DNA from 4 places in the Bradyrhizobium sp. BWC-3-1 genome. Region 2 is predicted to be linked to each of the others. Evidence: predicted binding sites of a transcription regulator. Region 2 holds the regulator's gene; each other region holds the start of a gene.
The links. Region 2 encodes PhoB, which activates phosphate uptake and scavenging genes when phosphate is short. Its sites were predicted from a motif close to TGTCATNNANCTGTCAT; they were not measured.
Positions count from the first base shown of each region.

Region 1: RX329_RS15150 (YbhN family protein) is a predicted target of PhoB. The motif match lies at 5,105-5,121, and genes of this name have one in related genera.
Region 3: RX329_RS15010 (UDP-2,3-diacylglucosamine diphosphatase) is a predicted target of PhoB. The motif match lies at 3,561-3,577, and genes of this name have one in related genera.
Region 4: ugpB (sn-glycerol-3-phosphate ABC transporter substrate-binding protein UgpB) is a predicted target of PhoB. The motif match lies at 6,439-6,455, and genes of this name have one in related genera.

Region 1 is NZ_CP136625.1:3,170,262-3,178,009, forward strand. Features, by position in the region: gene RX329_RS15140 (MFS transporter) at 105-1,445, opposite strand; gene RX329_RS15145 (hypothetical protein) at 1,746-3,698, opposite strand; gene RX329_RS15150 (YbhN family protein) at 3,852-4,934, opposite strand; gene RX329_RS15155 (ferritin-like domain-containing protein) at 5,351-5,857, shown strand; gene RX329_RS15160 (MFS transporter) at 6,011-7,414, shown strand; gene RX329_RS15165 (EAL domain-containing protein) at 7,527-7,748, shown strand, end outside.
Region 2 is NZ_CP136625.1:8,462,724-8,470,471, forward strand. Features, by position in the region: gene argF (ornithine carbamoyltransferase) at 1-77, opposite strand, end outside; gene RX329_RS40465 (aspartate aminotransferase family protein) at 77-1,279, opposite strand; gene RX329_RS40470 (GcrA family cell cycle regulator) at 1,735-2,247, shown strand; gene phoB (phosphate regulon transcriptional regulator PhoB) at 2,485-3,192, opposite strand; gene phoU (phosphate signaling complex protein PhoU) at 3,215-3,931, opposite strand; gene pstB (phosphate ABC transporter ATP-binding protein PstB) at 3,942-4,763, opposite strand; gene pstA (phosphate ABC transporter permease PstA) at 4,760-5,605, opposite strand; gene pstC (phosphate ABC transporter permease subunit PstC) at 5,610-6,599, opposite strand; gene pstS (phosphate ABC transporter substrate-binding protein PstS) at 6,698-7,711, opposite strand.
Region 3 is NZ_CP136625.1:3,135,947-3,143,694, forward strand. Features, by position in the region: gene RX329_RS14985 (cystathionine gamma-synthase family protein) at 1-614, shown strand, start outside; gene RX329_RS14990 (CHRD domain-containing protein) at 692-1,108, opposite strand; gene RX329_RS14995 (c-type cytochrome) at 1,264-2,193, shown strand; gene RX329_RS15000 (Lrp/AsnC ligand binding domain-containing protein) at 2,218-2,463, opposite strand; gene thiD (bifunctional hydroxymethylpyrimidine kinase/phosphomethylpyrimidine kinase) at 2,593-3,393, shown strand; gene RX329_RS15010 (UDP-2,3-diacylglucosamine diphosphatase) at 3,601-4,413, shown strand; gene RX329_RS15015 (glycosyltransferase family 1 protein) at 4,427-5,470, shown strand; gene RX329_RS15020 (threonine/serine dehydratase) at 5,534-6,517, shown strand; gene RX329_RS15025 (caspase family protein) at 6,590-7,748, opposite strand, start outside.
Region 4 is NZ_CP136625.1:114,583-122,330, reverse strand. Features, by position in the region: gene RX329_RS00535 (glycoside hydrolase family 5 protein) at 1-996, shown strand, start outside; gene RX329_RS00530 (DUF1150 family protein) at 1,162-1,434, opposite strand; gene RX329_RS00525 (Hsp20 family protein) at 1,486-1,911, opposite strand; gene RX329_RS00520 (sn-glycerol-3-phosphate import ATP-binding protein UgpC) at 2,206-3,285, opposite strand; gene ugpE (sn-glycerol-3-phosphate ABC transporter permease UgpE) at 3,291-4,139, opposite strand; gene ugpA (sn-glycerol-3-phosphate ABC transporter permease UgpA) at 4,139-5,020, opposite strand; gene ugpB (sn-glycerol-3-phosphate ABC transporter substrate-binding protein UgpB) at 5,068-6,384, opposite strand; gene RX329_RS00500 (CaiB/BaiF CoA transferase family protein) at 6,605-7,748, opposite strand, start outside.

The DNA.
Region 1 (7,748 bases), 3.5 Mb from region 2:
ATAAGGCGTTTCCCCGGCGCTTCTAGCATCGATTACTCCCAAAACAAAGACGGCGGCCGTGAAGCCGCCGTTAAGTTGCCTGGTCAAGCTCCCATGGGGAGCCCTCAGGAGGAACGTTTGAGCACCACGCGCTCGATCTTGCCGACAACCACGAGATAGGCGAATGCGGCCACCAGCGCATTGGCGCCGACGAATATCAGCGCCCCGTTGAAGGAGCCGGTCGCGGCCAGGATGTAACCGATCACGATCGGAGTGCTGATCGAGGAGAGATTGCCGAAGGTGTTGAACAGGCCGCCCGAGACGCCGCCGGCTTCCTTCGGCGAGGTGTCGGAGACGACAGCCCAGCCGAGCGCGCCGATGCCCTTGCCGAAGAAGGCGAGCGCCATGAAGCCGACCACCAGCGCTTGGCCGTCGACATAGTTGCAGGCGATGATCGACATCGACAGCAACATGCCGCCGACGATCGGGATCTTGCGCGCCATCGTCAACGAGCCGGTCTTGCGCAGGATCGCGTCGGAGATGACGCCGCCGAGCACGCCGCCGATGAAGCCGCACAGCGCCGGCAGCGTCGCGACGAAGCCGGCTTGCAGGATCGACAGGCCGCGCTCCTTGACGAGGTAGACCGGGAACCAGGTCAGGAAGAAATAAGTCAGCGTGTTGATGCAGTACTGGCCAAGATAGACGCCGAGCATCATGCGGTTGGAAAGCAGCTGGCGGATATGGTCCCATCCGGAGCCGGGCTCGGGCGCGCGCTCTTCCTTGGGAGCGTCGAGGTCGACCAGCGCGCCACCGGCCTTGATGTAATCGAATTCGGTCTCGTTGATGCCGGGGTGCTCTTTCGGCCCATAGACGGTCTTGATCCAGACCAGGCCCATGACGATTCCGAGCGCGCCCATCACGAAGAATACGTAGCGCCAGCCGTAGTCGTGCGCGATCCAGCCCATCAAGGGTGCGAAGATCACGGTGGCGAAATACTGCCCGGAATTGAAGAACGCAGACGCGGTGCCGCGCTCATTGCCCGGAAACCAGGCCGCAACGATGCGGGCGTTGGCGGGGAAAGACGGCGCTTCGGCGATACCGACGAGGAAGCGTAGGCCGAATAGCACTGTGATCGCGGTGCCGGCGCTGAAGAAGCCGACCCAGCCCTGCATCGTCGTGAACAGCGACCAGACGATGATGCTGAAGGCATAGACAAGCCGGGAGCCGTAGCGGTCGAGCAGCCAACCGCCCGGCACCTGCGCGATCACATAGGACCATCCGAACGCCGAGAAGATGTAGCCCATCGCGACGGGATCGAGGTGCAACTCCTTGGAGAGCGCGGGCCCCGCGATCGACAACGTGGCGCGGTCGGCATAATTGACGGTCGTGACCAGGAACAACATGGTCACGATGAACAGCCTGACGCGAGACCTTCTCACATCCGCTGCGGACATCACTGCGCTCATTGCGCGCCTCCTTAGAACTCGAAACGTTTCCCCACTGCGACTCCTAGAGGCGCGCGCGGCAAAGTGTCCAAGTTCAAGGCAGTATCGATCGATGCTGCTTTTGGATTGATGGAACGGCAGGTGGGAGGAACGACTGAAGTGACGGCGAACCCGATCGCACCACGCGCGCCGTTGTCATTCCCCCGCGAAGGCGGGGAATCCAGTACGCCGCGACGTCTCGATTCAATCACGTCTGTCACGGAGTACTGGATCGCCCGCCTGCGCGGGCGATGACAGTGTGCGGGTAGAGGCTGCGCGCGTCTACTGCCGCGCGGCCGGCAGCAGCGGCGCGAGCAGCCCGCGTGTCACGCCCGGCGGTGCCGCATCCAGACCCAGCACGGCGCTTGCGGCCGGCAGTGCCGCGTCCGCCATCGCGGCGTGGCCTTCGGCGCTCGGATGCACGGCGCCGCCATAGACGGCGGAGAGCACGCCCCAGGTCGCGTCGTGAATGTCGGTCGGCTGGCTCGCCGCCGGTAGGCCTTGCGGATAGGTCATCGCGGCGAAATAGCTGTCGTTGGCGTCGCGGATCCACCGCGCGCGCGGCAAATAGGCGCGGAATTCGGAGGCGCCGCGGCCGCACAGCATCGGCTGGCTCGCCGCACTCACGATGTCAGGATTGAAGCTCTGGCCGTTCTCGGCAAAGCAGGTGCGGTCGAATTCGGGATCGTTGCCCGAATGCGCGCAGAAGCCGTGATCGGCGAACGCCGCCTGATGCGAATCCACGAAGGTCATGCGGTCGGCCTCGGGATCGCGGCACAGCGCGCCACGGGTGCAGGTGGCGAGCCCCTTGAGTTGCGGCAGGAATTCAGTGTCGACGAAAGTCGAGACGCGGGCGAGGCGCTGCGGATCGGCGTTGAAGGACGGATGGATGTCGAAGCCGGCGCGGCCGCCGCGGCAGGGCACGCCGCCATCGGCGAGCGCCGGGTTGGCGTAGGAGACGTAGACCACATGCGAGAGGTCGCCGCCGACCAGCGGCTTCAGCGCCTCGCGCAGCTTGACGAAATTCTGCGGCAGTTCGCGCGCCAGCGCATCGCGGGAATCATCGACGCTCGCCATCACGCCGGAGCGGCGGAATATCGCGCGCTCGGTTGCGGTCTCGACGATCACGTCGGCGACGAGGCCGGAGAAATAGACGTCGTTCGCGCCGACCGAGAGCAGCACGAGGTCGAGCGTGCGCTCGGGCTGGCGTTTCCTGGCGGCGGTCAGCGCCTCGCGCAGCTCGGCGACCTGCGCGTTCACGCTGATGTTGCAGACGCCGGTCTTGCCGGGCGGGCATTCGCGGGCGCGTTGCGAGCCGAGCAGCCCGTCGCTGATGCTGGCGCCGGTGCAGGCGAGCGGCAGAAAGGTCACCGCGACGTGGGTGTAGCGTACCGCAAGCGCCAGCGCGGTGCGGGCCTGGTAGCTGTAGAGCGATCGGTGGCAAGGCGAGTTGAACCAGAGGGCGCTGTAGCGCTGCCAGTTGGCAAGCGTATCCGGCGCTTCGCAGGCGCGGCCGCCCTTGAAGCCGGCGCGGCTCGGCCGATAATACTGCGCGCCGGCGGTGCCGAGATAGGAGCGGAAGCAAAAACCTTCGTCCGACAGCGCCAGCGGCCGGTCCGGATTGCCTTCGCCCGAGGCGATGCTGTCTCCGAGGCCAGCGACGAAGATGTCGCGGACCTGGATCTCGGTCTGGACCCGCTGGGTCGGATCGGAGCCGGAGGAGACATCGACGCTCGCGACCGTCTGCTTGCCGTAGCGGACCCGCAGATTGATCGGCTCGGCGCAGTCGAAGGTGGATTGCTGCGGCCCGTCGCCGTCGTCGAACGACCAGGCGCAGGTGGCGCCGACCGGCACCGGGCCGGCGAGGCGCACGGTGACGGGATGGTCGATGGGGGTGAGGTAGTTTTCCTTCGTGTTGTCGCGGGTGCAGGGCTGGTTGACCCGGCCCTGGAGGTCGATGCAGAGCCGGTTGACCATGTTGCGGGCCCAGCCGCGGCCCTCGCTCTGGAGCTCTAGCGATTGCTCGGCGGCGAGGATGCTGCGGTTACGCGCGTTCTCGACATGGAGCAGGAAGTCGCGCTCCTCGCGGAACAGCCGGAAGCGGTTGCGCACCTCCCAGCTGATCTGCATGGCGCCCGCGTCCTGCGCGGCCGTCCGCTCCGGCGGGAAGGCGGTGAGGAGCCCGGCGAGCAGCAGGGCACCGGCGAGGAAACGGCGATGGAAGAAAGGGATCATGGCCCGCGTCTTCAACGGCAAAGTTGAGGCGGAAATAAGAGAGCTGCTCTCCGCCTGCAACATTGGTCTACGGTTTTGCGGGCCGGCGTCCAGCGGACTATCGTGGGAGCATGATCTTTTCGGAAAACAGCTTCGCACTTTTCCGGATCACGCTTAGCGTTTGCTGGCCTGCCGCAGCGACCGCTCGCGCTCCATCGCTGCCACCTGCTTGGGCAGGTTGGCCTGCGCACAGGCCTCCGCCAGCCGTCGGCGCTCCTGCCAGGGCTCCACCACATTCATCCAGAGCTCGCGTGCGCCCATGATGGAGATGGCAAGACCGAACGGGATCACGAAATAGAGGATGCGGAAGACGAGGAGCGTGGCCAGAAGCTGCTCGCGGCCGAATTCGGGCAGCGCCACCAGCATGGCGGCGTCGAACACGCCGAGCGAGCCGGGGGCGTGGCTGGCGAAGCCGAGCAAAGTCGCCAAAATGAACACCACGGAGAGCGACAGGAAGTCGATCTGCGGAGTGGCCGGCACCAGAAGGTACATCGCCAGCGCGCAGAATCCGAGATCGACGACGCCGATCAGGATCTGCACCAGCGTCAGCGGCGCTGAGGGCAGCACCACCTTCCAGCCTTTCTGGCCAAGCTCGCGGCGCTTCTCGCCCATGCATAGCCAGACCAGATAGGCGCCGATCGAGGCGAGGCCGCCGATCGCAATCAGCCGGTTGATCGACGACGGCAGCTGATCCATGTAGGAGGCGGCATCCGGATGGATGGCCATGCCGATCGAGAGCACGAAGATGTTACCGAGCCAGAAGGTCAGGCCCGACAGGAAGCAGATTTTTGCGACGTCGATCGCATTCAGCCCGTAATCCGAATAGATCCGGAAGCGGATCGCGCCGCCGGTGAAGACGGTGGCGCCGATATTGTGGCCGATCGAATAGGACGTGAAGCTGGAGAGCGCTGCGATGCGATAAGGCACGTGCTTCTTGCCGATCGTTCGCAGTGCAAAAAAGTCGTAGAAGGTCAGCGTACAGAACGCGAAGCATACGCAGATCGCCGCCAGCCCGATATTGCCGCGGGGGATCTCGGTCAACGCGGTCAGGATGACCCCGGTGTCGATGCCCTTCAGCGTCCGTACCAGTGTGGTGATCGCGAACGCGATGATGAAGACGCTCGCCGCAACGCCGAGTCGCCGCCAGCCGATCCATCTCTTGAAGCCGCGCTTCAGCGCGGTCAGCAGTCCGTGCATTCATCCTCCCGGCGGGGGGCAAGACCGACCAGGCCAGACATTGGCCGGTCGGATGCGATCAGTGCCCGATGTGGGCTTGGATCGCTAGACATGATGTAGCTCATTTAAGGCAAAAACAGTGACTTGTGCAGCCCTTGACAAGGATAGGTTCTGCCTTGGACCAGCCACTTTGTCATACGCGGTTCACATCGGACGCGCGTTAAGCATATGAGTCGGGGGATCGGTCGCGTCCGTCCGTGACATAGTCTCAGATCCTGCATGGCCGGCATTGTTCCAGCGCAAGAGATGAGGGCTTTTTTGGAACGACGATGCCGTGCGCTGGTTAGTGCCGCATCAGCAATCGAACATGGCGGAATAACCGGCTTCTCCTGCAAGCCGGTGCCTCCGTGTTCCCACAACCCGAGAGGATCGGACCGATGGGATTGTTCACAAAAGACATCAAAACCATGAACGACCTGTTCGTGCATCAGCTCCAGGACATCTATTACGCCGAGCAGCAGCTCACCAAGGCTCTGCCGAAAATGGCGGATAAGGCGACCGATCCGCAGCTGAAGCAGGGCTTTTTGACGCACCTCGAAGAAACCAGGGAGCACGTCAAGCGCCTCGAGGAAGTGTTCAAGATGCACGGTGCGCAGGTGAAGGCGGTTGATTGCCCCGCGATCGACGGCATCATCGAGGAAGCCGACGAGACCGCCGGCGAAGTCGCCGACAAGGCGGTGCTCGACGCCGCGCTGATCAACGCGGCACAGGCGGCGGAGCATTACGAGATCGTCCGCTACGGCAGCCTGATCGCCTGGGCCAAGCAACTCGGCCGCAACGACTGCGCCAGCGTGCTCGCCAAGACGCTCGAGGAGGAGAAGGCCACCGACAAGAAGCTGACCACGATCGCCGAGAGCAAGGTGAATCTGCGCGCTGCGAGCTGAGGCCAGGCGTAGCCAGAATAGAGCGTCGCGCGGCCATCCGCGCGACGCTCGAACATGACGCATCCGTCACGCATCCATCATTCGATCCTTGTCGTAACATGACGAGGGGCTGGAAGCGTATCGTTCGCATGGGGCGGCAACCGAGATGGCAGCATGCGAGTAAGCACCGCAAGATACGAAGCCTTCGAAGCCGGCGTGCCGCATTCCGGCTCCCGGCTTGCAACGTCCCTCACCCTTGCCGCGATGAGCCTTGGTTATGGCGTGGTGCAACTTGACGTCACCATCGTCAACACCGCGCTCGACGCGATGGGCAGGACGCTCGGCGGCGGCGTCGCTGAGCTGCAATGGGTTGTCAGCGCCTACACCATTGCGTTTGCCGCCTTCATCCTGACGGCCGGCGCGCTCGGCGACCGCATCGGCGCCAAGCGCGTCTTCATGGCGGGCTTCGCAATCTTCACCGCGGCCTCGCTCGCCTGTGCGCTGTCGCCCAATGCGACCGTGCTGATTGGGGCGCGGCTGGTCCAGGGCCTGGCGGCGGCGATCCTGGTGCCGAATTCTCTTGCCCTGCTCAATCATGCCTATCCGGACGACCGCGAGCGCGGCCGCGCCGTCGCGATCTGGGCGGCCGGTGCGAGCCTCGCGCTCACCGCGGGCCCCTTCGTCGGCGGCGCGCTGATCACGCTGGTCGGCTGGCGCGCGATCTTTCTCGTCAACCTTCCGATCGGCCTCATCGGCCTTTGGCTGAGTAGGCGCTATGCGACCGAGACCACGCGCGCGCCCTCACGCGAGATCGATCTGCCCGGCCAGCTCGCGGCAATTGGTGCGCTGGGGGCGCTCGCCGGCGCGATCATCGAGGGGGGCGCGCTTGGCTGGCAGCATCCGGCTGTGCTCGCGGCGTTCGCTTCAGCCGCTCTCCTGGCGGTGCTGTTCGTCTGGCGCGAGAGCCGCGCGACGCAGCCGATGCTGCCCCTGTCCCTGTTCGATCACCGGCTGTTCAGCCTGACCGCGCTCGTCGGCCTGCTCGTGAACGTCGCGATTTACGGGTTGATCTTCGTGCTCAGCCTTTACTTCCAGAGGATCAACGGCCTGTCGGCGTGGTGGACCGGTCTCGCCTTCGTGCCGATGATGGCGGTGGTGCTGCCGGTCAATCTGCTGGCCCCGCGCCTCGCCGAGCGTATCGGCCCGTGCCCGACCATCGTCGTCGGAGCCTGCGTCTCGGCGCTCGGCTGTCTCGGCCTGCTGTGGATCGAGGCCGGCACAAGCTATTGGGCGATCTTTGCGCAGATGATCGCGATCAGCAGCGGACTTGGGCTGCTGGTGCCGCCGCTGACCTCGACCTTGCTGGGCAGCGTCGAGAAGGCACGCTCCGGCATCGCGGCGGGCGTCCTGAACGCGACGCGGCAGACAGGCAGCGTGCTCGGCGTTGCGCTGTTCGGTTCGCTGGTGGCCTCGGAAGGCGCGTTTGTGACCGGCCTGCACCTGTCGCTGGTCGTGTCGGCGGCCGTGCTGCTGCTCGCCGCCGCCGTGATCGGCCTCGGCGCGCCTTCGCGCGGATGAACAATCCGAGCGATTGAACACAGCTTCCGTTCACCATCCCCGAAACAGGCACGTAGCCGGTTACCGACTGTCCATCTCTGTCGGTTCAAGTGCGGGTCGATAGGGGCCCGCAATGCATCAAGTTCTCTACTGTCTCACCGAGGAGCACGACTGGCGGCTCGTCGCGCTTGGTGGCGCGGTGTGCCTGCTCGCAAGCGCGGCGGCGATCAGCCTGTTTCACCGGGCGCGCGCGACGCACGGCTCCGGGCGTCTGGTCTGGATCGCCCTGGATGCCGCCGTCAGCGGATGCGGCATCTGGGCGACGCATTTCATTGCGATGCTCGCCTACGGGCCG
Region 2 (7,748 bases):
ATGCGCTTGAGCTCCGACAGCGGCAGCTCGTTGATATCGAGGAAGTGCTTCGGTGTTTTATCGGGCGACTTGCTCATCAGCTTGCCGCCCGCTTGTTGCCGGACAACGCGGTGCAGGCGCGCTCGAGCCGCCCGACGCTGTCCTCGATCTCGGCTTCGGTAACGATCAAAGGCGGCAGGAAACGCACGACATTGTCGCCGGCACCGACGGTGAGCAGCTTTTGGTCGCGCAAGGCTGCAACGAGATCGCCGGAGGGCACCACGGCCTTGATGCCGATCAGGAGGCCCTCGCCGCGCACTTCGCTGACGACATCGCCGTGACGGTCGATCACGGAGGCGAGCTTCTGCTTGAGCAGCAGCGACATCCTCTGCACGTGGTCGAAGAAGCCGGGCTTGAGCATGACGTCGAGCACGGCGTTCGCAGCCGCGATCGCGAGCGGATTGCCCCCGAAGGTCGAGCCGTGCGAGCCCGGCGTCATGCCGGACGCCGCTTCCGCGGTCGCAAGGCAGGCGCCGATCGGGAAGCCGCCGCCGAGCGCCTTGGCCAGCGACATCACGTCGGGTTCGACGCCAAGGCGGCGGTACGCGAACAGATCGCCGGTGCGGCCCATGCCGGTCTGCACCTCGTCGAAGGCGAGCAACAGACCCTTCTCGTCGCAGAGCTGGCGCAACGCCCTCAGGAAGGCGGGCGTTGCCGAACGCACACCGCCCTCGCCCTGGATCGGCTCGATCAGGATGCCGGCGGTCTGCGGACCGATTGCCTTTTTCACGGCATCGAGATCGCCATGCGCAACCTGGTCGAAGCCCTCCATCGGAGGGCCGAAACCTTCGAGATATTTTGCCGATCCCGTTGCGGCCAGCGTCGCCAGCGTGCGGCCATGGAAGGCGCCTTCGAAGGTGATCATGCGATAGCGGTCGGGATGACCCTTTGCGGCGTGATAACGGCGCACGACCTTGATCACGCATTCCAGCGCTTCGGCGCCGGAATTGCAGAAGAACACGAAGTCCGCGAAGCTTTCATTGCACAGGCGCGCGGCGAGCTTTTCGCCGTCCGGGCTCTGGAACAGGTTCGACATGTGCCAGAGCTTGGTGGCCTGCTCCTGCAACGCCGCGACCAGCGCCGGATGGGCATGGCCGAGCGCATTCACCGCCACCCCGGAGGTGAAATCGAGATAGCGCTCGCCATTGGTCGCGATCAGCCAGCAGCCTTCGCCACGCTCGAAACCAAGGTCGGACCTGGCGAAAACGGGGAGCAAATGCGGCGCTGCGCTGTTAGTCATGATGGTCACTTGAATGTTGCGGACGGAGTGAGCGTGCATTGCGCAACGCACCATCGACCGGCCCGGAAAACGAAACGTGCCGCCTCTTGAGGGCGGCACGTGCGACTATCTTAGGCCTGGTGAAACGGGTGTCAATGCCGCCCGGAAAGCCTCGCGAAACGCTGAATCCGTAGTCTTGCGGTGCCGATTTTGCGGGATTTGGCCACGGAACATGTGGAAGCGAGTCGGCGGACTCTTGCGCGGGAGTCACGCCATATTGTAGCGTTTGGATTGTCAGATACGACATCTCGTGCAGTGGTTCTGATCTTTAAGTCCTTATGTACCGGCGTAAACGTTCGGGCGTTCAAGACGCGCCCGGCGAGCCTTAAGGGATTCTGGCGGCACGGGTTTTTGAAGGCTTAGGCATTCGCTGCGAGGCCCCAGGATGGCTGGCGCGCAGCGAGGGAAAGGGTGCAATGACGGTTTTGACCTGGTCCGATGATCGCGTCGAGCAGCTGAAAAAGCTCTGGGAGGCCGGACTTTCGGCCAGCCAGATCGCGGCGGAGCTCGGCAATGTGACCCGCAATGCCGTGATCGGCAAAGTGCACAGGCTCGGCCTTTCGGGCCGCGCCAAGAGCCCATCATCGGCAGCGCCGCGGCCGCGCAAGGCGCGCCCCGCGCAGCACATGATGCGGGTGAGCCGCCCGATCTCGCGCGGCAACACCGCGCTGGCGCAGGCCTTCGAGGTGGAGGCTGAGCCGGATCCGGTCACCTATGACAACGTGGTGCCGATGAGCCAGCGGCTGTCGCTGCTGGAATTGAACGAGGCGACCTGCCACTGGCCGGTCGGCGATCCCTCGAGCCCGGACTTCTTCTTCTGCGGTGGAAGGGCGCTGTCCGGACTGCCCTATTGCGCTCAGCACTCGCGCGTTGCGTACCAGCCGGCGTCGGATCGGCGCCGCGCACCGGTAAAGCCGGGTCCCCGTTAGTCGTCACGCGAAGACAGTTCAACAATTTCAGTGTCGTCCCGGCCTAGTGCGCAATTGCGCACAGGGGGCCGGGACCCATACTCCGAGCACGCAATAATCGTGCGGAAGGGGTCACTCCGAGTCTTCGCCAAACCACGTTCGGTGGTTATGGGCCCGGATCAGCGCTCGCTTCGCTCGCTTGTCCGGGACGACGGCTGAGAATGCAGGGACAGCTCGCCAACAAACAAGCCTGCAACCCTACACCTGCTCTGCCTTGGCAAACCGATCATCCAGCGCGTAGCCGGCGCCGCGGACGGTGCGGATCGGGTCCTGCTCGCGGCCGAGATTGAGCAGCTTGCGCAGGCGGCCGATATGCACGTCGACGGTGCGCTCGTCGATATAGATGTCGCGGCCCCAGACGCTGTCGAGCAGCTGTTCGCGCGAGAACACCCGTCCCGGGTGCTCCAGGAAGAACTCCAGCAGGCGATATTCGGTCGGACCGAGATCGATCGGCCGGCCCGAGCGCGCCACGCGGCGCTTGTCACGGTCGAGCTCGATGTCGCCAAAAGCAAGGACGGTGGCGAGGCGCTCCGGGCTCGCGCGCCGCAGCAGGCCTTTCACGCGCGCCAGCAGCTCCGGCACCGAGAACGGCTTGACGATGTAATCGTCGGCGCCGGTCGCAAGACCCCGCACCCGCTCGCTCTCCTCGCCGCGCGCGGTGAGCATGATGATCGGGAGCTGCTTGGTCTCGGGACGGGTGCGAAGCCGCCGACACAATTCGATGCCTGACAGGCCCGGCAGCATCCAGTCGAGCACGATCAGATCGGGGATGTGCTCCTTGAGGCGGGTGTCGGCGTCGTCGCCGCGCATCACCGTCTCGACGTCATAGCCGTCGCCTTCGAGGTTGTAGCGGAGAAGCTCGGTCAGGGCTTCCTCGTCCTCAACCACCATAATGCGTGCGCCCATCGGGTCGTCGCTCCTTAAATCTTCAGGTGTTCGGTACCGTGTTGGCAAAGGTCGTCATGTCGCCCTTCGGCCGCTTGTCGGTGATCGCCTGGCCCTCGATCATGTAGAACACGGTCTCGGCGATATTGGTGGCGTGGTCGCCGATCCGCTCGATGTTCTTGGCGCAGAACATCAAATGGATGCAGAACGAGATATTGCGCGGATCCTCCATCATGTAGGTGAGGAGTTCGCGGAACAGCGAGGTGCAGATGGCGTCGACTTCCTCGTCGCCCTTCCACACCGCCATCGCCGCCGGCAAATCATGCGCGGCATAGGCGTCCAGCACCGACTTGACCTGCTGCTGCACGAGGTCGGTCATGTGCTCGAGGCCGCGGAACAGCTTGAGCGGATGGAAGTCCGTCTCCAGCGCCGCAACCCGCTTGCCCATGTTCTTGGCGAGGTCGCCGATGCGCTCGAGATCGGTCGCGACGCGCATGGCGCCGACGATCTCGCGCAGATCGACCGCCATCGGCTGGCGGCGGGCGATGGTGAGCACCGCACGCTCCTCGATGCGCTTCTGCAGCGCGTCGAGCTCGGTGTCGATGGCGACGACGCGCTGGCCGAGCGGGACGTCGCGGCGGATCAGCGCGTCGACGGACTCGACGATCATGCGCTCGGCGATGCCGCCCATCTCGGCGACCAGGCGAGTGAGTTCCTGGAGGTCGGTGTCGAAGGCCTTTGCGGTATGTTCAGAACCCATGTCGCGTCTCCTAGCCGAACCGGCCGGTGATGTAATCCTGCGTGCGCCGATCGGACGGCGACGTGAAGATCTTGCTGGTGTCGTCGAACTCTATCAGCTCGCCGAGATACATGAAGGCGGTCTTGTCGGAGACGCGCGCCGCCTGCTGCATGTTGTGGGTGACGATCGCAATCGTGTAATCCTCGGACAGCTCCTGGATCAGCTCCTCGACCTTGGCGGTCGAGATCGGGTCGAGCGCCGAACAGGGTTCGTCGAACAGAATCACCTCGGGCCTCACCGCGACGGTGCGGGCGATGCAGAGGCGCTGCTGCTGGCCGCCGGAGAGCGACAGGCCGGAGGCGTTGAGCTTGTCCTTGACCTCGTTCCACAGCGCGCCGCCGCGCAGCGCCTTCTCGACGCGGCCGTCCATCTCGGACTTCGAGATCTTCTCATAGAGACGGATGCCGAACGCGATGTTCTCGTAGATCGTCATCGGGAACGGCGTCGGCTTCTGGAACACCATGCCGACGCGGGCGCGCAGCAAATTGAGGTCCAGCCTGGGGTCGAGAATGTTGGTCTGATCGAGCATGAGCTGACCGGTGGCGCGCTGGCCGGGATAGAGGTCGTACATCCGGTTGAAGATGCGCAGCAGGGTCGACTTGCCGCAGCCCGACGGACCGATGAACGCCGTAACGCGGTTGGCGCCGAGCGTCAGGTTGATGTTCTTCAGCGCATGGTGCTCGCCGTAATAGAAGTTCAGGTTACGCACGGTCACCTTGGGAGGCGCCTCGGGCAGCACCGCCGCATGCGGCAGTCCACCGGACGCGCTCATCGACACGGAAAGATCACTCATTTTGCGGTCCTCTCGGCGCCAAGGATGCGCGCGAAAATATTAAGGGCAAGAACGGTCAGGGTGATGAGCAGCGCCCCGCTCCAGGCCAACTGCTTCCAATAGGCATAGGGGCTCTGCACGAAGTTGTTGATGGTCACAGGCAGGTTCGCCATCGTCTTGTTCAGGCCGAGGCTGAAGAACTGGTTCGATAGCGCGGTGAACAGCAGCGGCGCGGTTTCACCGGCGACGCGAGCGGTCGCGAGCAGCACGCCGGTGATGAGACCCGATCGGGCAGCCCGATAAGCGATCCGCTTGATCACCAGCGAACGCGGCAGGCCGAGCGCCGAGGCCGCCTCGCGCAACGCGTTCGGCACCAGCAGCAGCATGTCCTCGGTCGTGCGCAGCACCACCGGGATCACGATGACCGCGAGGGCGAGCGAGCCTGCGATCGCCGAGAAGCCGCGCATCGGCACCACCACGGCGCCGTAGATGAACAGGCCGATGATGATCGAGGGCGCCGAGAGCAGGATGTCGTTGATGAAGCGGATCACCGAGGTCAGCCGGTCATTGCGGCCGTATTCGGCGAGATAGGTGCCGGCGAACATACCGAGCGGCGCGCCGATGCCGACGCCGATCACGGTCATGATCAGCGAGCCGACGATGGCGTTGAGCAGACCGCCCTCGTTCGATCCCGGTGGCGGCGTGTTCTCGGTGAACAGCTGGACATTGAGTCCCGCCAGCCCGTTGTAGAGCAGCGTGATCAGGATCAGCGCGAGCCAGGTGACGCCGAAGGCGGTTGCGGCGATGCAGAGCCCGCGGACGACGATGTCCTTGCGGCGTCGGCGTGAATAGATCGGATTCATGGCGCTAATTCCCCGCCTTCTTTTCCAGCCGCATCAGCATCAGCCGCGCCGCTGCGAGCACGAAGAAGGTCAGAACGAACAGCAGGAGGCCGAGCAGGATCAGGCCGGATTGGTGCAGGCCGTCGCTCTCGGCGAACTCGGATGCGATCGCCGCCGAGATCGTGGTGCCCGGCGCAAAGATCGATGACGAGATCCGGAACGAGTTGCCGATGATGAAGGTCACCGCCATGGTCTCGCCGAGCGCGCGGCCCAGCGCCAGCATGATGCCGCCGATGACGCCGACCCGGGTGTAGGGGATCACCACGCTGCGGACGACTTCCCATGTGGTGCAGCCGACGCCGTAGGCGGCTTCCTTCAGGACCGGAGGCACCGTCTTGAACACGTCGACCGAGATCGAGGTGATGAAGGGCAGCACCATGATGGCAAGGATCAGCGCGGCATTGAACAGGCTGAGATAGGACGGGGGACCTGCGAAGATCGCGCCCAGCACGGGAACGCCGTCGAAGATCTTGATCATGAAGGGCTGGAACGTGTTGGCCAGGAACGGACCCAACACGAAGAAGCCCCACATGCCGTAGATGATCGAGGGAATACCGGCGAGCAGCTCGATTGCCATGCCGATCGGGCGGCGCAGCCATTGCGGGCAGAGCTCGGTGAGGAAGATCGCAATGCCGAGACCCACGGGAATGGCGATCAGCATCGCGATGAAGGAGGTGACGAGCGTGCCGTACATCGGCCCGAGCGCGCCGAGCACCGGCGGATCTGCGGAGGGCGCCCAGCGCTGCGTCCAGAGGAAGGAGACGCCGTATTCTTTCATCGCCGGGAAAGCGCCGACGATCAGCGAAATGATGATGCCGCCGAGGATCAGAAGCACCGAGATCGCGGAGAGCCGCGTAATCCAGTAGAAGGTAACGTCGCCGACCTTGAACGCGCTCAAGGCCTTGGCGCGGTCATACGGTCCGGCGTCGTCGATTACATCGCTCTGAACGGCCATCTCTGCCACGCCGATCCCCTGTACCAAATAGTATACGTTTTTTGTTGGTCCGTGCCCCGGATGCAGCGCAGCGCATCCGGAGCACGAGCGTCGCGAACCTAGCTCTTGATGTCGGCAGCCCAGGTCTTCTCGATCAGCTGAACGACCGGATCCGGCATCGGGATGTAGTCGAGCTCTTCAGCCGCCTTGCCGCCGCTCTTGAAGGCCCAGCGGAAGAACTTGATGGCTTCCTGCGAGGCCGCCTTGTCGGTGGCGTCCTTGTGCATGAGGATGAAGGTCGCCGCCGTGATCGGCCAGGATTTCTCGCCGGGCTGGTCGGTCAGGATGACGTAGTAGCCGGGAGCCTTGGCCCAGTCGGCGTTGGAGGCGGCCGCCTGGAAGGCTTCGACGGTGGGCTGCACAGGCTTGCCGGCCTTGTTGATGAGACCGGTGTAGGTCAGCTTGTTCTGCTTGGCATAGGCGTACTCGACATAGCCAATCGAGTTCTTGGTCTGGCTGATGTTGCCGGACACGCCTTCATTGCCCTTGGCGCCGACGCCGACCGGCCACTCGACCGCGGTACCCTCACCGACCTTGCTCTTCCAATCCGCGCTGGCCTTGGCGAGGTAGTTGGTGAAGTTGAAGGTGGTGCCCGAACCGTCCGAACGGCGGACCACGGTGATGGCCTCCGAGGGCAGCTTCACGTTCGGGTTGAGCTTCTTGATCGCGGCGTCGTCCCATTTGGTGATCTTGCCGAGATAGATGCTGGCCAGCGTCTCGCCGTCGAACACCAGTTCACCGGGCTTCACGCCCTCGATGTTGACGACGGGCACGATGGCACCCATCACCATCGGCCACTGGACGAGGCCGTCCTTCTCGAGCTGCTCGGCCTTGAGCGGCGCATCGCTGGCGCCGAAGGTCACGGTCTTGGCCTGGATCTGCTTAATACCGCCGCCGGAGCCGATCGACTGGTAGTTCAGACCGTTGCCGGTCTCCTTCTTGTAGGCGTCGGCCCATTTGGAATAGATCGGGAACGGGAACGTCGCGCCGGCTCCGGTGATGTCGGCAGCAAAGGCCGCCGTCGTCGATGCGGCGACCATGCCAGCAGCGACGAGTGTTTTGAGGAAATTCATGCTGGTCTCCATACAGGGGAGCGAAGCGCCATCCGCG
Region 3 (7,748 bases), 3.4 Mb from region 2:
TCGAGCACGGCGCCGATATTTCCCTGTACTCGCTCACGAAATACGTCGGCGGTCATTCAGATCTGATCGCGGGCGCCGCGCTCGGCGCGAAGGCGGTGGTGAAAGGCATCAAGGCGCTGCGGGGCGCCATCGGCACCCAGCTCGATCCGCATTCCTGCTGGATGATCAACCGCTCGCTCGAGACGCTGAGCCTGCGCATGGAAAAGGCGGATACGAATGCGCGCCTCGTGGCGGACTATCTGCGCGATCATCCCAAAGTGGCCAAGGTGCACTATCTCGGTCATCACGACGCGGCGTCGCCGGACGGACTTGTGTTCGCGCGGCAATGCTCGGGGGCAGGGTCCACGTTCTCGTTCGACATCGTCGGCGGCAAGGCCGCGGCGATGAAGTTCCTCAACGCGCTGCAAATCCTCAAGCTGGCGGTGAGCCTTGGTGGAACGGAGTCGCTTGCGAGCCTGCCTGCCACCATGACCCATTCCGGCGTTCCCGCCGACATCCGCCGGAAGATCGGCGTGCTCGATTCCACGATCCGGCTGTCGATCGGCATCGAACACCCGTCGGATCTGATCGCCGACCTCGCGCAGGCGCTGAACGCGGCCGAACCTGAGGTGTGACGCCTGCGCCAGCGCTACGGAAAATGGGAAAAGGCGGCTGCGATGGCAGCCGCCCTTTTTGTTGGTCTGTGGGAAGCTTACTTCGTCACCTGACCACGGATCTCGCCGCCCGGATTGGCCGCGGTGTGGATGTTGACGTAGAGCTTGCCGCCCAGCAGATCGGCGGCCTGCGCGTCGGTCAGTGTCGCCGAGCCCTCGGCCGGGCTGGTGGCAGCGCCTGGGATCGGGATCGCAACGCCGGCGTTCTTGCCGGGCTCGGCAGGTCCATGGAAATGGGCGGCGGTGGCGGGGCCGGACAGGCCGGAATAGGTGACCTTCCAGGACAGCTTCTTGCTGGCGGCGTCGTAATCCAGATCGGCCGTTCCGGTGCCGCTGCTGGTCGTTGCGGGGACCTCGGACTTGGCGTCGAGCGTTGCTTTCAGCTTTTCGGCGCTGGCCGAACCCGCAAAAGCAACGGCGCCAAGCACTGACATGGCGATGACGATCTTGTTCATGATTTTTCTCCCTGCTGAACCCGTTTGGGCTGCCAAACTTCCAACAGCCGGCATTGCAGTTTATTCCCGTTTCATGCTGCGGTGGGCTAAATTCTTCGTGGCTGGAGCCGCGAGGACATCGGTCATAAGCTTCGCCGCGACGACGAAAGGACCGCATGTTGCGACGAACAATCTCCGTGGCGCTGCTCGCCGCACTCGCCACAGCCGGCGTCTATTGGTGGCTCAGCGCGCCGGTGGGGGCGGCCGTCGGCACCCCGCCTGCCCGCGTCCCTGATCTTGCCAATGGCCAGGTGATGTTCAACGCCGGCGGCTGCGCCTCATGCCATGCCGTCCCCGACCAGCCCGATCGTCTCAGGCTCGGCGGCGGCGTCGCGATCAAGTCGCCGTTCGGAACGTTCTATGCGCCGAACATCTCGTCCGATCCGACCGATGGCATCGGCAAATGGAACGACGCCGAATTCGTCAATGCGGTGATGCACGGGGTCTCGCCGGATGGAGGGCATTATTTTCCGGCCTTTCCCTATACGTCCTATCAGCACGCCAGGCGCGAGGACGTGCTCGATCTCTTTGCGTACCTGAAAACGCTGCCGGCCGTCGCAGGCAAGGTGCGCGACCACGACGTGCGCTTTCCGTTCAGCATCCGGCGCAACGTCGGCATCTGGAAATTCTTATTTCTGGACGACAAGCCCTTCGTCCCCGACAGCGCGAAGTCGCCGCAGTGGAATCGTGGCGCCTATCTCGTCAACAGTTTTGGCCATTGCGCGGAATGCCACAGCCCGCGCAACGCGCTTGGCGGCATCATGGCCGGACAACGCTTCGCCGGCGGTCCCAATCCGGAAGGCGAGGGATGGGTGCCCAACATCACCCAGAAGGGCCTCGGCGAGTGGAGCGCGAAGGATATTGCCTATTTCCTGAAGACCGGCGAATTGCCCGACGGCGACAGCGTCGGCGGCGCGATGACGCGGGTGATCAAGAACACCTCGCAACTGCCGGACGACGATCTCGCGGCGATGGCGGACTATCTCAAATCGCTGCCGCCGGTGGACGGTCCGCCGCGTCCCAAGCGCAAGGAGGGCGGCACCTGATCGGGCCTGCCCGTTTTCGGACGGTCAACTCGCGCCAAACGCCTTGAAGGTGATGATGGTGAGGGTGTCCTGGATGCCGGGCAGCACCTGCACCTTCTCGTTGACGAAGTGGCCGATATCGGTGTCGTTGTCGACGTAGAACTTCACCAGCAGGTCGTATTGCCCGGCCGTGGAATAGATCTCGGAAGCGATCTCGGCTTCGGCAAGCGCATTGGCGACCACATAGGATTGGCCGAGCTTGCATTTGATCTGGACGAAAAAGGGAACCATCGCGGTCACTCCGAAAGCATATCTGACGGCTAATAGGCCAAACCCGGCCGGATTTAGCAAGCGAACTTGCTGGGCTGGGAGAGGCGCGCTAGGACGGGCCATGGCTTCGAAAACGCTGAAGATCGCCCCATGACGACACCCGTAGCGCTGACCATTGCCGGCTCCGATTCGAGCGGCGGCGCCGGCATCCAGGCCGACCTGAAGACCTTCGCCGCGCTCCGCGTTTTTGGCGCTTCGGCCATCACGGCGCTGACGGCGCAGAACACCCGCGGCGTCACCGGCATTCACGCGGTGCCCGCCGAATTCGTCACCGCGCAGATCGACGCGGTGTTTTCCGATCTCGAGGTCGGCGCGGTCAAGATCGGCATGGTGGCGCAAGCCGCCAGCATCGATGCGATCGCGGTCGCGCTGTCGCGCTGGGCGCCCGGGCATATCGTGCTCGATCCCGTGATGGTGGCGACGTCGGGCGATCGCCTGCTGGCGTCCGATGCCGTCGATGCCCTGCGCATCAAGCTGATGCCGCTGGCCTCGGTGATCACACCCAATCTGCCCGAGGCCGCGGCTCTGCTCGACGAGCCGGTCGCGGCCAGCGAGGCCGAGATCGAAAGCCAGGGGCGCCGGCTGCTGGCGCTCGGCTGTCGTGCGGTCCTGATCAAGGGCGGCCACGGCGAGGGCGCCGAGAGTATCGATTATCTCGTCGATGCCAGCACCACGATCGCGCTCGCCGCGCCGCGCGTTGCCACAAGCAACACCCATGGCACCGGCTGCTCGCTGTCCTCGGCGGTCGCCGCAGGGCTCGCCAGAGGCGAGGATCTCGAGCGCGCCGTGCGCAACGCCAAGACCTGGATCAGCGCGGCGATCGCCGCCGCCGACCGCTTCAGCGTCGGCCACGGACACGGCCCGATCCATCATTTCCATAAATTTTACTGAACGCCGCTCGCGAGCGCGCCGCCGTTCACCCATCGAGCCCATGCAGTTCCGGCTTCTTGCGGAGGCTGCCGCGACGCCATGTCGCCTGATTGTCGCATGCGACTGATAATCGCGGTTTGGGCGAGGCAAGCGCGATTCGTATCTGAGGGTGCCTCAAAGGTTCGATTGGTCATCCCCCTGTCACGGGACATTGTTACAGGCTGGCGCATGGGAAGTTACGATGTGAGTGACGAGAGCCCGGAGCGGCGCTTTCGCACGTTGTTCATCTCCGACGTTCATCTCGGAGCCCGCGGTTCTCAAGCCGATCTTCTGCTCGATTTCCTGCGTTTCCATGATGCCGACACGATCTATCTCGTCGGCGATATCGTCGACGGCTGGGCGCTGAAATCGAGCTGGCATTGGCCGCAATCGCATAACGACCTCGTGCAGAAGCTTTTGCGCAAGGCGCGCAAGGGCGCCAAGGTCATCTACATCCCCGGCAATCACGATGAGTTCCTGCGTAACTATTACGGCACGCATTTCGGCGGCATCGACGTGGTCGAGAACACCGTCCACATCGGCGCGGACGGCAGGCGTTATCTCGTCATCCACGGTGACATCTTCGACCTCGTGGTGCAGAACGCACGCTGGCTCGCCCATCTCGGCGACAAGGCCTACGATTTCGCGATTCAGCTCAATCGTTTCGTCAACTTCTTCCGGCGCATGTTCAAGGTGCCCTATTGGTCGCTGTCGCAATGGGCCAAGCAGAAGGTCAAGAACGCCGTCAACTATATCGGCGCATTCGAGCAGGCACTCGCTGCCGAGGCACGGCGCCACGACGCCGACGGCGTGATCTGCGGTCACATCCATTACGCGGTGATCCGCGACGAGGGCGGAATCCGCTACATGAATTGCGGCGACTGGGTCGAGAGCTGTACGGCGCTGGTCGAGCACGACGACGGCCATTTCGAGATCATCACCTGGGCGGACCAGGCCGAGAAGCCGGCACAGGTCCCGCAGGTCGCAGCCAGAGCTGCATGACAAAGGCAGCCTGATGCGCATCCTGGTCGCGACCGACGCCTGGCACCCGCAAGTCAACGGTGTGGTTCGGACGCTGACCAAGCTTGCCGACGCCGCCAAAAGTCTCGACGTCGAATTCTCGTTCCTGACGCCGCAATCGTTCCGCACCTTTGCGATGCCGAGCTATCGGGACGTGCGGGTGGCCATGCCGCGCCCGGGCAGAATCGCGAAGCTGATCGAAGAGGCGCGCCCGGACAGCATCCACATCGCGACGGAGGGGCCGATCGGCCTGATGGTCCGCCGCTATTGCCGGCAGCGCAAGCTGCCCTTCACGACCAGCTTCCACACCCGCTTTCCCGAATATGTCCGCGCCCGCGTGCCGGTGCCGGGCTCGCTGATCTGGCGGGCGCTGCGCCGATTCCATAGCCCCAGCCGCGCCGTGATGGCGGCGACGCCGGCGCTCGCCAGTGAGCTGACCGAGCGCGGCTTCGACAATGTCGTGCTGTGGCCGCGCGGCGTCGACCCCCATCTGTTCCATCCCCGCGCGATTGATCTCTGCCTGCCGGCGCCGGTGTTCCTCTCGGTCGGCCGCGTTGCCGTGGAGAAGAATCTCGAGGCGTTCCTCGACCTCGACCTGCCCGGCACCAAGGTGATCGTCGGCGATGGTCCGGCGCGTGTCGCGCTGGAGGAGGCCTATCCGGACGCGATCTTCCTCGGCGAAAAGCATGGGGAGGAGCTGGCGGACATCTACGCTGCCGCCGATGTCTTCGTGTTTCCGAGCAAGACCGACACGTTCGGCCTGGTCCTGCTCGAAGCGCTGGCGAGTGGGCTGCCGGTCGCGGCGTTTCCGGTGAAGGGCCCCCGCGACGTGATCGGCGATGCGCCGGTCGGCGCGCTCGATCACGATCTGCGCAGCGCCTGCTTCGCCGCGCTCGACATCTGCCGGCAGGACTGCGTGGAATTCGCCGCCAACTACACCTGGGAGGCCTCGGCCCGGGCTTTTATCGACAGCATTTTGGCGGTCGGCGCGGTGCTGCCGGGCCGGAACGGGGCGGAGCCGGCGCGATTCGTCGCTTGAGAGCCCAAAGCCTCGCGCGGAGATGCCTTGCCCGCGCCTCATCCGGCGCGATAACATTCAGGCATGACAGAACAGCTTCTCCCGATCGGCCCTGCCGATATCGACGCCGCAGCACGCGTGATCGCACCCTTCGCCGTCCGCACCCCACTGTTGTCCTTTCCCGTGCTCAACGAGCGTGTCGGTGCAAAGGTCTATCTCAAGCCGGAGATGCTCCAGCGCACCGGCTCGTTCAAGTTTCGCGGTGCCTTCAACAAGGTCGCCTCGATCCCGCAGGACAAGCGCGCCGGCGGCGTGGTCGCGTTCTCCTCCGGCAACCATGCCCAGGGCGTGGCGGCGGCGGCAAAGATCCTCGACATGCAGGCGACGATCGTGATGCCCGCGGATGCGCCGTTGTCGAAGCGCGAGCGTACCAAATCCTACGGTGCCGAGGTCGTGCTGTACGACCGCGACCGCGACGACCGCGAGGCGATCTCGCGCGGCATCGCCGAGAAGCGCGGCGCGACGCTGGTCAGGCCCTATGACGATCCCTTCGTGATCGCGGGCCAAGGCACCGCCGGCCGCGAGATCGCCGAGGACATGGCGGCGCTCGGCCTCAGCCCCGACATCGTGGTCGCCCCGGCCTCCGGCGGCGGCCTGATCGCCGGCGTTGCAACGGCTGTGAAGGCGCGTTTTCCGCTGGCCGAGATCGTGGTGGCCGAGCCCGACGCGTTCGACGATCACGGCCTGTCGCTGACCGCGGGCCATCGCGAGCCGCACGCACCCGCCGGCCGCACCATCTGCGATGCGCTGATGGCCCTGATACCCGGCGAGATGACGTTTGCGATTAACAGCAAGCTGCTCGCGCGCGGCGTGACCGCCTCGGACGAGGAAGTCGGCGCGGCCGTCGCGTTTGCCTATCGCGAGCTGAAGCTTGTGGTCGAACCGGGCGGAGCGGTGGGCCTGGCCGCGCTGCTTGCGGGACGACTTGATGTGGCCGGCAAGAACGTCGTCATCGTGCTCTCCGGCGGCAATGTCGACGCTGATCTGTTTGCCGAGCTGGTGGCCTGATAATCAATCTTCTGACATCAAGAAGGGCAGAGCGTCTCCGCTCTGCCCTTTGTCGTGTGTGGCCGACCGCGATCAGTGCATGAAGCCGCGGTGGTTGTTGCCGCCGTTGCCACCCTGGCTCTGGTTCATCGACTGCCGGAAGTTGTTGCTGCCGTTGTTGACGATCCGGTTGGTCTCATTGAACTGCGGGTGGTTGTTGTTCTGCACCTGCACCTTGTTCACGGGGTTGTTGCTGATCTTCGCCCCGTTGTTGATGCGGATCGGGTTGTTCTGCGTCTGAACGTTGACGGGCTTCGTATCGATGGTCGTGCCGCCCTTGCCGACATTGACCGGCATGCTCACGATCTTGCCAGGATTGCCACTGGTTGTGCCGTTGCTTGTGCCGTTGGCCGTGCCGGCATTGCTGCCGCCGTTCGGCGTCTTGTTGGTCGCAGGCAGCGTCACGATCTTGCCGATGCCGCCATTGTTGTTGGTGGTGTTGGTCGGCGCAGGCAGGGTCACGATCTTGCCCGGGGTCTGCGACGGCGTGCCGTTCTGCTGGTTGGGCTGGTTGTTGCCCGCCGGCAGGTTGACGATCTGGCCGCCATTGCCGAGCTTGCCGATGCCGTTATTGTCGCCCGACTTCTGCACGATCGGCAAATTGCCGTTCACTTGCGCGCCGCCATTACCCTGCTGCAGCGGCATGTATTTGGGCTGGCCGAGATTGCCGATCTTGAAGGTCGGGGCGATATTCTGCGGCGCCAGGAACTTGGTCGCCTGCATCAAGGGGATCTGCTTCGGCTGCATCTGGAGCTTCAGCGCGACCTGAGCATAGGGCGTGTTGCCGTAGTTGTCGTAGAAGTTCTTGTAGCCGAGCGGCGAGTTCGCGAGCACCGCCTTGTGCCAGGCCTGCGTGAGCAGCAGGTTGTTGAGCAGCCAGCGGACGTGATCGCACAGCGGATCGTGCGGATACATTGTGATGAATTCCTGATAGTACTCCGGCCGTGCTTCGGACACGACGTAGTCATAGGCTTGGCGCGTCGAGCGGCTCGGCAGATTGGAGGCCATCTGCACCACAGGCGCATTCACCGGTGCGCGGCTGGCGGCAACCGCGGTGTCGCCGAAGAAGGTGAAGTCGGACGTGAGCGACGAGCTCTCCCACGGGATCTGCGCGCCGCTGGTGGTCTGGTTCACTTCGAGGCGCACGCGCTTGAACAGCTGCTCGATCGGCACGTTGGGCTCGCGCGCGACG
Region 4 (7,748 bases), 420 kb from region 2:
ATAGCCTTTCGTCTTGTCTTGGCACTATCCGTGCTTCCGATCTGCTTCCGGACCGAGGCAGCCGGACAGGCCAACACGCCTCCTGCTCCAAAATTGGGGCGCGGCATCAACATCCTCGGCTACGACGGCGTCTGGGAGGGAGGCCGAAACGCGCCATTTCGTCTGGACAACCTCACTGCGATCAGACGCGCCGGGTTCTCGCACGTTCGGATCAATTTCTTCGGCTTTAAATTCATGAATCCGGAGAAGGTAATGGATGAAGTCGTCTTGAGGCGGCTCGATGGCGTCATCGAGGAAGTGCTCGCCCGAAATCTCATCCCCATCCTGGACGAGCACGATACCCATGTTTGTCAGCGCGACATCTCCGAGTGCACAGACAAGCTGAAATCGTTCTGGACCCAAATCGCCGCGCGCTATGCCGGGAAATATCCAGCACTTGTCTTCGAGGTCCTCAACGAGCCGGGCGGGCAGATGTCGTCCACCGGCTGGAACGGCCTTCTGAACGAGTGCCTCAGCATCATCCGCGCCACCAATCCCCGGCGGACGGTCATCGCTTCGGTTCTCAACGTCGACGAGATGCCGGTCGAGGACCTGGTCCTGCCGTCGGATGACCGGAATCTGATCGTCACGTTTCACTATTACGCGCCGATCCGTTTCACCCATCAGGGCGCACCGTGGTCGCCCACATTTTCGCGAATCGGCCCGCTCGACTGGGGTACCCCGGAGGATAAACAGAAGGCCCGCGCCGATTTCGAGAAGATTCGGTCCTGGTCCCAAAGAGAAAAGCGCCCGATCTATCTCGGCGAGTTCGGCGTGTACGAGGCCGCTCCAGCCGAAGCACGGACCAGATATCTGTCATTCGTGGCGCGGAGCGCAGAGCGGCTTGGCTGGGCTTGGGCCTATTGGCAGTTCGATCATGATTTCGCGGCCTTCGACAGCGCGCGTCAAGCCTGGAAGCCGGACATCCTGCGGGCACTGCTTCCGGCCGGGCGTTGAGGTGCATCCGGGACGCGAGCCATCGCCGCACACTGCCTCATTGCGAGCGAGCGAAGCAATCCAAAATCTTGCCACGGAAAGATTCTGGATCCCCCAAAGCAAACGGGCACGCCTTCCTGCGAAGGCATGCCCGCTTGAAACCCTATTCGTGCGACGCGCGCGTGCTCAGTGCACGCTCACCGCTTGCAGCTCGTTGCTCCAGGCGTTGGCGATCGCGGCTTCGCGGCTGTCGGTCAGCATGATCGGCGTGCCGTCGGCGGCGTGGAGCGCGAAGAGCTTGAGGCCCGGCGCGATCTTCGGCGCTTCGGGAAACAGGCCCGGCACATCCTCAGAGCGGATCTGCTTCACATAGGCGATATGGCCTTCGCCGAGGGTTGCCAGCGTCTCCGGCGAGACGTTCTTGGCTTCGTATTCGAACGCAACGTGACCTTCACTCATGGTCTCGACTCCTCTCTCGAAACTAAGCGGTCGAGTCCGCTACTCGTTCCATTATTCGTGCTCATTGATAGCGATTGTCTTAACGATCCTCTCCGGTTCCGGCCGGGCAAGATCGATCGCCAGCAATCCGTTCTTCAGATCCGCACCCAGCACCAGCATCCCCTCCGCCAGCACGAAAGTGCGCTGGAAGTGGCGCGCGGCGATGCCGCGATGGATGTATTGCCGGGTCTTGTCGTCCTGCTGCCGCCCGCGAATGACGAGCTGGTTTTCCTCAATGGTTACATCGAGTTGGTCGCGGGTGAATCCGGCGACCGCCAGCGTGATCCGCAGACGCTCGGGCTGGCCCTCCGACCGGTCGCACCTCTCGATATTGTAGGGAGGGTAACCGTCGGCGCCTTTGACGACCCGATCGAGCACGCGCTCGATCTCGTCGAAGCCCAGAAGGAAGGGACTGGAAAGCGTGGGAACACGAGACATAGTTTACAAAGTCCTCTCGAAGCGACTTTGGTGCATCAGGGCCCGTACAGGCACCCCTTGATCAGCAATATGGGCATATCCGCGTGTGGGTTCAAGGACGTAGCCGGGGCTGTGGACTGGCAGCTCACCCGCTCTGCCATGCACAAAAGCTGACTTGTCGCCATGGCGCGAAACGCCTGCCACAAGCCGGCCCGACGAAATTGCGGTGTGATTTTTCTCAACAAAAACAAACCCCCTTCTACTGTGCATGGGGTTGTTTTCGCGTTTTTTAATCGACGGCCCAGCGGAACCCGATCAGGCCTCGATCCGCGTCCGCCCATCGCCGCTGAACAGATGCAGCTTTTGGCGCATTGCTGCGACGCGGATCTTCTCGCCGATCGGAGGCGCCTCTGAGCCGGGAATGCGGACGATGACCTCGCCGGGCGGCAGTTCGCCGGGGTTGGCGGCGATGCGCTGCTCGTCCTGAGCCCGCGTGCCGTAAACGAAGGTTTCAGCGCCGACGCGCTCGATCGCTTCCACGGTGAGCGGAAGGGCGACGCCGCCGGCCGGGGTCTGGTCGGTGATGACGAAATCCTCCGGGCGAATGCCGAGGATGCCGGCGTCGGTGCTGCCGAGCTGCGACTTGATCTCGTCGGCGCGAATCGACATCAGATTCATCGGTGGCGCGCCGATGAAGGAGGCGACGAAGGTCGTCGCCGGCTTCTCGTAGATCGCGAGCGGATTGCCCACCTGCTCGACCTGACCGCCATTCATCACCACGAGAATGTCGGCGAGCGTCATCGCCTCCAGCTGGTCGTGGGTGACGTAGACCGAGGTGGTGTTGAGCCGGCGCTGCAATTTGCGGATCTCGACCCGCATCGCGATGCGGAGCTTTGCGTCGAGGTTGGACAGCGGCTCGTCGAACAGAAACACCTTCGGCTGGCGCACGATGGCGCGGCCCATGGCGACGCGCTGGCGCTGGCCGCCGGAGAGCTGGCGCGGCTTGCGCTCCAGCATCGAGGTGAGCTCGAGCACGCGGGCGGCTTCGTCGACGCGGGTCTTGACCTCGGCCTCCTTCATGCCGCGGTTGCGCAGGCCGTAAGCCATGTTGTTGAAGACGCTCATATGCGGATAGAGCGCGTAGTTCTGGAACACCATCGCGATGTCGCGGTCGGCGGGCTCGATCTGGTTGACGATGCGGCCGCCGATGTCGATCTCGCCGCCGGTGACGGTTTCGAGGCCTGCGACCATGCGCAGCAATGTCGACTTGCCGCAGCCGGAGGGCCCGACCAGCACGCAGAACTGGCCGTCGCCGACATCGACGTTGACGCCCTTGATGGCCTCGAAGCCGCCGGGATAGGTTTTGCGGACGTTGCGCAGGGTGACGTTAGCCATGGGATTTACTTTTCCGTCTCCACGAGTCCGCGCACGAACAATTTCTGCATCACGACGACGACGAACACCGGGGGCAGCATCGCGAGCACGGCGGTCGCCATCACGATCGGCCATTCGGTCAGCGCGTCGGTGGTGGTGATCATCTTGCGGATGCCGACCTGGATGGTCTGCATGTCGTCGCGGGTGGTGATCAGCAGCGGCCAGAGATATTGATTCCAGCCGAGGATGAAGAGGATCACGAACAGCGCCGCCATGTTGGTGCGCGACAGCGGCAGCAGCGTATCCCAGAAGAAGCGCAAGGGACCGGCGCCGTCGATGCGCGAGGCTTCCAGCAGCTCGTCCGGGACGGTCATGAAGAACTGGCGGAACAGCAGCGTCGCGGTGGCCGAGGCGATCAGCGGCAGTGACAGGCCCGCATAGCTGTCGAGCATGTGCAGATCTGCGACGATCTTGTAGGTCGGATAGATGCGCACCTCGACCGGCAGCATCAGCGTGATGAAGATGATCCAGAAGATCGGCATCCGGAAGGGAAAGCGGAAATAGACGATCGCATAGGCGGAGATGATCGAGATCGCGATCTTGCCGACCGCGATCAGCAGTGCCATCACCAGCGAGTTCAGCATCATGTTGCCGACGGGCTCGCGGGTCGATCCGCTCGTGCCGACGAAAATGGTCTGGTAGTAGACCTCGAAGAAATGACCGCCCGGCAGCAGCGACATCTGCCCGTTGGCGATCAGCGCGTTGTCCTGGGTCGAGGCGACGAACGCGATGTAGACCGGGAAGGCGACGACCGCGATCCCGATCCAGAGGATGATGTGGGCGATGTAGCGCCGGAAGCCCTCTTCCTCGACCATCAGTAGGTCACCTTGCGTTCGACGAAGCGGAACTGGATTCCGGTGAGCACGATGACCATGACCATCAGGATCACCGACTGCGCCGCCGAGCTGCCGAGATTGCCGCCGAGCAAGCCGTCGGAATAGACCTTGTAGACCAGCGTGACCGTCGACGTTCCGGGACCGCCGCGGGTCATCGTGTCGATGATGCCGAACGTGTCGAAGAAGGCGTAGACGATGTTGACCACCAGCAGGAAGAAGATGGTCGGCGACAGCAACGGGAAGGTCACGGTCCAGAACCGCCGCATCGGACGGGCGCCGTCGATCGCGGCGGCCTCGAACACGCTCTTTGGGATCGCTTGCAGGCCGGCGAGGAAGAACAGGAAATTATAGGAGATCTGCTTCCACGCGGCGGCGAGGATGATCAGCGCCGCGGCCTGGTCGCCGTCGAGCAGCGGATTCCAGTCGACGCCCATATTGCGCAGATAGCGCGAGAGCACGCCGAGCGAGGGATGCAGCATGAAGATCCAGAGCACGCCGACCACGGGCGGTGCCACCGCATAGGGCCAGATCAGGAGCGTGCGGTAGAGCATCGAGCCACGCAGCGGCTTGTCCGCCATCACGGCGAGCAGCAGCGCAAAGGACAGCGACGAGACGGCGATGGCGAACGAGAACAAGAAGGTCCGGACGATCGCCTCGAAATAGGCTGCGTCCTTGAACAGCTCGACGTAATTCTCGAACCAGACAAAGGTGGTCGACAGACCGAACGCATCCTGGAGCAGGAAGGACTGGATCACCGCCTGCAGGGCCGGCCAATAGAAGAAAATCAGGACGATCGCGAGCTGCGGCGCAACCAGCGCGTACGGTAACAGTCTTGACTGGAAGATGGCTTGCTTTTGCATGATGCCAGCAGAGCGGCAGGCCGGGTCGCGGCCTGCCGCTCATTGCCTCACTTGACGGCGGTCTTTTCGAACTGCCGCAGCATCGTGTTGCCGCGCTCGACGGCGGCATCGAGCGCCTGCTTGGCGGTCTTCTTGCCGGCCAGCGCCTGCTCAATCTCTTCCGACCAGACGTCACGCAGCTGCACCATGTTGCCGAGGCGCAGACCGCGCGAATTCTCGGTCGGCTCCTTGTTGGTCAGCTCGAGCAGCGGGGTCTCGAGATAGGGCTGATCCTTGTAGAAGCCTTCTTCCTTCGCCTTGGCGTAGGCCGCCTTGGTGATCGGCAGGTAGCCGGAGGCCTTGTGGATGTAGACCTGGCGATCGGTGTCGGAGAGGAAGGTCAGGAATTTCGCGACGCCCTTGTATTCCTCGGCCGACTTGCCGCCCATCACCCACAGCGAAGCGCCGCCGATGATCGAGTTCTGCGGTGCGCCTTTGACGTCGGGATAATACGGCATCGGCACGGCGGTGAAGTTGAACTTGGCCTGCGCCTTGACGTTGCCGAAGAAGGCCGACGAGGTCAGGTAGATCGGGCACTCGCCCGAAGTGAAGCGGCCTTCGCCGGTGTTGGTGCGGCCGGCGTAGTCATAGGTCTTGGTCTTCTGCAGCTCGACCAGGGTTTCGAGATGCTTGACCTGAAGCGGTCCGTTGAACTCGAGCACGGTGTCGAAGCCGTCGAGGCCGTTGGCCTTGCTGGCGAGCGGCACGTTGTGCCACGCCGAGAGCTGCTCGAGATTGACCCAGGTGATCCAGGAGCCCGAGAAGCCGCAGGTGTCATGACCGGCAGCCTTCAGCTTCTTGGCGGCCTCGAACGTTTCGGGCCAGGTCTTCGGGATCTCTACGTTCGCCTTCTTCAGCTCGTCGAGGTTCACCCACATCACGGTCGAGGACGAGTTGAAAGGGAAGGACAGCATCTCGCCCTTCGACGTCGAATAATAACCGGTGATGGCGGGCAGGTAGATCTTGGGGTCGAACTTCTCGCCGGCGTCGGCCATCAGCTTGTAGACGGGCTTCACGGCGCCGGTCGCGGCCATCATGGTCGCGGTGCCGACTTCGAACACCTGCATGATGTGCGGGGCGTTGCCGGCGCGGAACGCCGCGATGCCGGCGTTCATCGTATCGGGATAGTTGCCCTTGTAGGTCGGGATCACCTTGTAGTCGCTCTGCGACGCGTTGAAGTCGGTGGCGAGCTTGACGATGACGTCGTTGTTGGCGCCGGTCATCGCGTGCCACCACTGGATTTCGGTCACGGCCAAGGCCGGCGAGGCCGATAGTCCAACCGTGAGTGCAATAGCGGCAGCCGCTCCAAAATGTCGAAGAGCCATCAAGTAAACCTCCCTTGGGCCGTCAAAAATGATCGCTTGCGCTAGCAGCGCCATATGACGTTCACATGACTGTGTAAGCGGCCGAAACGAAAGCGGCAAGCGCTGGAAAAGGGAAGCCGTCAAATAGGCGAATGCCGCGCGCGCAGCGTCCTCCGTTCGCGGTGCACAGAGCGCCCGCACCGCACTGCGGCATTGCCGTGGGATGTGGAAGGCGAGGGCGCTAGCGCTTGCGCTCGGGGCCGCAGACAGTGCCCTGCTCGACCATCGCGTCGATCTCGGACCTGGAGTAGCCGAATTCGCCCAGGACCTCGGCGGCGTGCTCGCTGAATTTCGGCGGCAGGCGCCGCAGGCTCGGCTTGCTGCGGTCGAGCCGGATCGGCGACGCCACGCCTTTGTACCAATCCTTCTCGATAATATCGCCGCGCGCGATCGTGTGCGGGTTGGTCAATGCCTGGTCGATCTTCTGCACGGGGCCGGCGGGCAGGCCCGCGGCGAGCAGGCGATTGCACAGCGGCTCGGCCTCGTGCTGGCTGAACACGGCGGCAAGCTCGGCCCGCAGCGCCTCGCGATTGCCGATGCGATCCTTGTTGCGCGCAAAGCGCGGATCGGTGCCGAGCTCGGGCTTGCCGATCTCCTTGGCGAGCTTGCGGAAGGTGCCGTCATTGCCGACGCCGATGAAGATGTCGTCGGTCTTGGTCGGGAAGATCGCATAGGGCACGAGGTTGGGATGCTCGTTGCCGGTGAGCGACGGCGGCTTGCCATGCATGAAATAATTCGCGGTGTGCGGATGCATGATGGCGAGACCGGTCTCGTACAGCGTGGTCTCCAGGAACTGGCCCTGGCCCGAGCGCTGCCGCTCCGACAGCGCCATCAAGATGCCGATCGCCGCATAGAGGCCGGTGCCGATGTCGACCAGCGGCACGCCGATCCGCATCGGTCCGCTCTCGGGCGAGCCGGTCGCCGCGATCATGCCGGTCATGGCCTGGATGATGGCGTCATAGCCGGGATTGCCGCCGCGCGGGCCGTCGGCGCCGAAGCCGCAGATCCGGCAATGCACGAGGCGCGGAAATTTCTCGCGTAACACCTCGTTGCCGATGCCCCATTTCTCCAGCGTGCCCGGCTTGAAGTTCTCGATCAGGACGTCGGCGCTCTCCAGCATCTTGAGCAGCACGGTCCGGCCGCCCTCGGAGGCGAGGTCGAGGCCGATCGAGCGCTTGTTGCGGTTGATGCCGATGAAATAGGCCGCGTCTTCCTCGTGGAAGGGAGGGCCCCAGTCGCGTACCTCGTCGCCTGCGGGCGGCTCGACCTTGATCACGTCGGCGCCATGGTCGGCGAGGATCTGGGTGCAATAGGGGCCGCCGAGC